2 regions of the Oceanobacillus sp. FSL K6-2867 genome follow, and region 2 is predicted to be linked to the other one. Evidence: predicted binding sites of a transcription regulator. Region 2 holds the regulator's gene; the other holds the start of a gene.
What was found. The regulator LexA, encoded in region 2, represses DNA repair genes until DNA is damaged. The targets are predictions, from matches to a motif close to CGAACATATGTTCG.
Positions count from the first base shown of each region.

Region 1: the regulator LexA is predicted to act here: its motif matches at 2,171-2,184, upstream of NSQ77_RS16065 (DNA polymerase IV).

Region 1 is NZ_CP150144.1:3,308,504-3,311,935, reverse strand. It holds gene NSQ77_RS16085 (PrpF domain-containing protein) at 1-144, shown strand, start outside; gene NSQ77_RS16080 (DUF3139 domain-containing protein) at 492-911, opposite strand; gene NSQ77_RS16075 (YolD-like family protein) at 1,530-1,850, opposite strand; gene NSQ77_RS16070 (hypothetical protein) at 1,847-2,062, opposite strand; gene NSQ77_RS16065 (DNA polymerase IV) at 2,200-3,432, shown strand, end outside.
Region 2 is NZ_CP150144.1:4,097,329-4,100,760, forward strand. It holds gene NSQ77_RS19830 (hypothetical protein) at 38-499, shown strand; gene lexA (transcriptional repressor LexA) at 1,410-2,033, opposite strand; gene NSQ77_RS19840 (recombinase family protein) at 2,315-2,953, shown strand; gene NSQ77_RS19845 (DUF896 domain-containing protein) at 3,050-3,283, shown strand.

The DNA of each region.
Region 1 (3,432 bases), 790 kb from region 2:
TTCCTTATTACATGTACAGATAATGGTCAATATGTTCAATTCGAAAAAACTGCTGTTGCAAGAACCTCCCGGCGTTTAATGGAAGGATACGCTTATGTACCTGAGGAATTGTTTTGGAGTGGAACAGAATCAACTCGTAAATAAGATACTCTGCATGATAAAGAAACTGAGACAAAAGTGTCTATCCACATAAAATCCGAACATGATTGGCGAAAATAAACCGCTCCGAAAATATACTCCGCTTTCCATGAGCGGCTGGTGAGCCCCTTGTGCTATAGCACTTCGGGGTCTCACCTATGCCTTTCCTCCCGCAGGAGTATGCGTATATTTCCTGCGCTAATTTAGTGCATTATTCGTTTTTGACGTTTAACACTTTTGTTATGTATCAGCCACTCCATGCTGGAAATATTTTAGTATTACTTGGGCAAAAATGGAACAACCGTCCTCCTTAGCGAAAATAAAATTGAACCCTTTCCCCCAATTTACTCTGTCTAATCCCTATTATCCAAGGAATGCTGGCATTCTTTTTCACTATACTTCGTTTCTCCCTCAAAACTTTCGGTCACTCCTTCTGCTGAGAGAGTTTCCTTATCACAAAATTGCTGAACCTGTTTTCCTTTTTTCTTTACTCCATAATAATACGTTATATCCGGTTCATCTTTAAAAACAACCATATAATGACCTTGATAGAAACCCGTATTTGTTAAGTGCTTTGGCTCTACATAATGTGCTTCCTCCATTTGATCCTCTGTATACCCCATCTCTTCCAGATGTGCTGGAATATGCTTATTCACAAGATATTTCGTATATGGATTTCCATTATTCAGCACATAAATAAAACCCGCTGGAACAGCAATGAAAAGTACAATAAAGAAGATGCCAACTATAATCAACAGCTTTTTGGTACTCATCCGAATCACTCCGATTCATTATAATGCAGACCTGCTCAAGACATTTACCATATTTCTTCTGCCTTGATTATAGCTTTATTAGAGGTTAGCAGCAATTAATCATTCCGTATTTTCCTAAAATTGCAATTCAAAAGACATTCATTGATAAATTAATTTTAATCGTAAAAAAGCTTCTATTATTATCCTCTGATTTTTCATTTTCCTCAATATCGGTTATAATAAAGTAAGTAATTCCATAAAATATAAAAAGATCGTTAGTGCTGCTACACTAACGACCATACAATAGCCCTTCAAGGGGGCGACTCACATTAGAGTTATACCAATAACCACCCTAATTGCTCGTCAGGCTTGCAGGGTGGCTATTTTTTTTGATCTGACAGCACAGCCACAATTAAAGCTCCAAACGAAATCATTAGAACCAACGACTCATATACCGTCATCATGCATCACCCCCTTTCAGATTAAAAGGGGTGAGCCACCACCCATGAAAGCCTTCTTGTACAAGTTCTATTGTAGCAAAAATACATCATTTTTAACAGAACATATTTTCCCATTTTTCAATTTTCATTATAATGCTGCTATCGATTTCAAGACTTCTCCTAGTCATAAACAAGAAAACTAAACGACCAGAACCTCTATAATATCACTAAACTTCACCTGCGTTCGATCCTCCTTATCAAATACAATACAATCGTTCGAAACAACGCTCAGCAATTTTCCCTTTACTTTATGAAAATCATGTTTTTTATAATATTTAACCTCTACCGTGAGGTTATCATGGATTGCCAGCTGTAATTTTATTGCATTTTCTTCAATCTGCTGTTCATCTAAAACCGGCTTTTCTTTATAACTATATTCAACCTGTAAAGCTTTTAACATTTCGATATGCTCTGGCAGCATAAGTGCTGTCCATTTCTTCGCTCCGCGATCATGTATCATGCGATTCTTGCCCTCCTGCTTGCTTTTTCCACCGACAAAATATTTTCTATTTTAAATGTACGGATCTGTTTGCGATAAAAACAATAGGCTAAAATATGATCGTCACACACCTCCAGCACGCGCACAAATCGCTGCGAAACATTGCCATCACGTGCCATATAAATCATTTCCAGCTTTATCTTTTCATGAACAGCATGATTTAATAAATTCATCTTATCGCACTCCTTAAATAGAAACGTTTGTTCTATTATATCACAAAAACAGAACATATATACTGTTATTTATTGACATTGATAATTTACATTTTCTTGCATACAATAGGAACAAACGTTCTAAAGAGGTGAGTCAATTGGACTATTCTCCTTACCCGCGTCATGATGTGCTTTGTATTGATATGCGTTCTTTTTACGCAAGCGTCGAAGCGATGAAACTAAATGAGGATCCGATGAAGGTTATGCTTGCTGTCGTTGGAGATCCAAACAGGTCCGGAAGTATTGTACTAGCAGCATCCCCTGCCTTAAAGCAAAGATATGGGGTGAGTAATGTAAGTCGTTATTTCGAATTACCAGACGACCCAAACATTATCGTTGTGCCAGCCCATATGGCTGATTATTTAAACGTATCCGTTGAAATAACAAAATTACTGCATGATTACGCACCACCAGAAGCAATCCATCAATATTCGGTTGACGAAGTTTGGATTACCGTAAATGGCCTGCAAAAGCTTTTCGGAAGTCGTCAGGAGATTGCACACAAGATACAGCGTGACATATTGGATCGATTTGGAATTACTTCCTCTATTGGGATTGGGGATAATAAATTTCTCGCAAAGGTCGTCATGGATTTACACGCTAAAAAAACAGGGATTGCGGAATGCAAATACGAGGATGTACCAGAAAAGCTTTGGCCAACTCCTGTTCAAAACATTTGGGGAATTGGACATCGGATGATGAAGAACTTGCACCGCATGGGAATTGTTACACTTGGGCAAATCGCCAATTATAAACTGGAACTCTTACAAAAACGCTTTGGAGTCATGGGAGAACAGCTCTATTGGCATGCATGGGGAATTGATTTAAGCCCTGTTTTTGGTGACTTTACAAAACAGGAGCAAAAAGGCTTCGGACATGGCATATCTTTGCTCCGGGATTATACGAGAGATGAAGTTTCTTACTGCATTCTTGATCTTTGCGAGGAGGTGTGCCGCAGAGCTCGTACAGCAGGTAAAGCAGGCAGAACCATTCAGCTTAGCATTTCCTATTCAAAAGAAGAAGCTGGTGGATTTTCACATTCCCGATCAATTGATATCCCTACTAACGTGACCATGGATATGTATAGAATTTGCATGCAGTTATTTCAGGAATTTTATGATGGAAAAAGCATGATTAGGCATGTATATGTCACCTTAACAAAGCTATTCGATCAGACTGATGTCCAGCTCGATCTATTTGAGGATCGCGCAAAGAAAAATGATATCGGCTATGTAATGGATGCGATTCGTGATAAATATGGGCCTACCGCTATTCTCCGTGCCTCAAGCTATACAGATGCCGGGATTACGCTGGAGCGCAGCAAGAAGATT
Region 2 (3,432 bases):
TGTTAAAATGGAACAAACTAATAAAAGAGGTGTTAAGATGAAAAAATTAAACTTATTGTTGCTGTCCGTATTCTTAATCACTGCCGTGGTAGTATCCGCCTGTGCATCGGGCAACGATAGCGAATCATCAAACGAAGAAAATGAACAGAAATCAGAACAAGCTCCTAAAAATGGAGAGGAAAACAGTTCAGACTCTTTGAATAAAGGGATTGAAAAGGTATTGACTTCCCTTCAGGAATTGAAGAATACCGCTGAAACCTCGCCGGATGACACCGATAATATCAATAGTAAAGGAAAATCCCTTTCAGAAAACTGGGAGCCCATTGAAGAGAAGGTAGAAGAACAAAATCCAGATGCTTATGAAAATATTGAAGAGAGCCTGTATCCGCTCATCGGCGAGGCACAGAAAGAAAAGCCGGATACCAATAAGGTGACAAAGCTGATTGAAGAAACAACTGAAAAGCTCAATCAATTCAAGGGCAAGCTCTCTTCATCGTAATCAGCTATCAACCATGTCGATGAAATGCCACTTACAAGGTATACAAGCTGCTGCCTGGAACAGGACATTTACGCTGAGAGATGGTATTAAAGAATATAATGTGAAACACAGACACTCTTAAACAATAGGGCGCGATTGTTTAATAAAAGTCTATTTTTTTATCTTCAACTCTATGGTGCTTTTGTTAAAGAGCACCATAGTATTTTGATTAACTCCATTTAGGGGTTATTTTTTATGTAAACAAAAACCGCAATAAGTGCGGTTAATAAATTATGCTATGATTGCGTTGTCGCTTTGTTTTAGTACGGCTTTCTTATTATGATGGTTTATGTTAGATGGTGTACTATATAAATAGGAAGAAACACGTTTAAAATGACAGACATCAAAGCTAAGACAGTCAAAAATATTATTCCCCAATTCACGCCCCAGTGATGCCCCAAAACTATTAATATCAGATGTTCTAATTTACGAAGTGGAAAATACTAAAATTCAATGTAATCGAGAACTTGAAAGAGTATGAAATAGAATTATTTTATAGTATAGAATTAGAACAACTGTTCACCCTTGGGAAAGAGAGCAGTATTTAACGAATTATGAAGCGTGTTTATTTGGTGAGTGCGGTTAAATATTTAATGAAGCTCAATGCTTGATGTTTGGCTTGTACCCACGAAATAATCACCAAACTAACAAATGGACACAGCGTCTGTTTTTATAATCTAATCGTTTATTAGGCGAATTATAGGGGTGAACGGTACTTTTTCTATTTTTATAGAACTATTCTGCGTGCTGCTTACAGCAAGTGCGTGCTGTTCATAAAAAAATAGCCCAACACTTTTGTGTTAGGGCTAGACTATTATGCATATGCATGGGATTCGCACCTTTTAGCTGTTGTTGAAGAAAGGTCAATAAATTAATGGATGTTCCGGTACAGGCCTATTACTTTTCCTAAAATTGTAACATTTTGATAAATTAAAGGCTCCATTGTTGCATTTTCTGGCTGCAGACGAATATGACCTTTTTCTTTAAAAAAGCGTTTCACGGTTGCTTCATTATCTTCGGTCATTGCCACAACAATATCACTATTATCTGCCGTGTTTTGCTGCTTTACAATAACCATATCACCATCAAGAATACCGGCCTCTATCATACTTTCTCCATCAATTTCCAGGATAAATAAATTATCATCAGGGCTTGCGGTTGTACTCGGAAGTGGAATGAATTCCTCAATGTTTTCAACGGCAGTAATCGGGATTCCAGCAGTAACCTTACCAATCACTGGTGCATAGCGAACCTCTTCTTTTGGAATATGACTCTCTTCTGATAGATCCATAATTTCAATCGCCCTTGGTTTCGTAGGGTCCCGGCGAATATATCCTTTCGATTCAATTCTTTCGAGATGTCCGTGTACAGTAGAACTGGAGGCAAGACCAACAGCAGCTGCTATTTCCCGTACAGATGGTGGATATCCTTTTTTACTAACTTCATCTTTTATAAAATCAAGAATCATTTGTTGCCTTTTTGAAAGTTTTGTCATCTCTTTTTCACCTCTTACATAGGATTTATTAATGATAGTTTACCATTTTACGTATACATAAGCAAACGTTCGTTCTAAAAATATGTTGACAGGACCATATGTTCGGTAGTATACTTTCGTTAACCGAACAATAGTTCTTAAAAAGGGGGCTATAAATGATGTTTGAAAAAATTTCAAAAACGGATGCTTTTTATTTAGTAGCTTTTGCATTAACATTAGGGTTCTTATACTTTTCTATCATTATTAGCGGGTAAAATATTGCAATAAAGGAGTACGACGCATTGAATGCACTGATATACTGCCGTGTCAGCACAGATAAAAAGACACAAGAGACATCTTTAGCCAGGCAGAAGCAAGAGCTTTACAAGCTTGCAGATAAACATAATTTTACGGTTGCTGATTGTATTGAGGAACAAGAGAGCGGCTATGAAATTGAACGAGAAGGTATATTTAAAATGCTTGATTGTTTTGCTGCAAACAAAGCCAATTGTTTATTAATTCAAGATGAGACAAGACTTGGCAGAGGGAATACGAAGATTGCTCTATTTCATCAGCTAAATAAAATGCAGATCCCTATCTATACTGTGATGCACGATGGGGAATTGGAATTAACAGAGTCAGATTCAATGGTTTTGCAGATTGTAGGAATTGTAGAGGAATATCAGCGCAAAATTCATAATATGAAGATTAAACGCGGGATGAATAAAGCGATTCGGGAAGGGTATAACCCGAGTAAAAACCTTTCTAATTCAAATCATGCGCCAGGCAGAGATCGTATATCTTTTCCTATTGAAGAAGTTGTCCGCCTGCGTCAAAATAACCTCACTTTTGACGAAATTGCAAAAACATTAAATGGCTTGGGATATAACGTTTCAAAAGCAACGGTTCATCGCAGGTATCAGGAATTTCGAAATACTTGAATATCTGAAGCGTGTAGAGTACGATGTAAAGACAGGAATAGGTATGTTATTCTTGTCTTTGTTTTTTGTTATACTATACAGTGGGAGGTCCGTTCTATGCTAACGAAAGAAAAACTAGAACGTATTAATATATTAGCAAAAAAAGCTAAAGAAGAAGGGTTATCGGAAAAGGAAAAAAAAGAACAAAAGCAATTAAGAGAAGAATATTTGAATAATGTACGGAGTTCTTTTAAAAACCAATTTAAAACAATGACAGTAATTGACCCTGCTGGAAATGATGTTACACCACAAAAAGTACGAGATTTACAAAAAAGAAATAAAATGCATTAATTGTTAATGCACCCTATCGTAAAGAACAGTTTGATCAATTAGATAAGTGATCATCTGTTCTTTGTTTGTATGACTGTTTATTTACTTATTTATAATCTATTTTGTTTGGACAGCAAACAAAATAGAGGGAATTACTTGTTACAAAACCG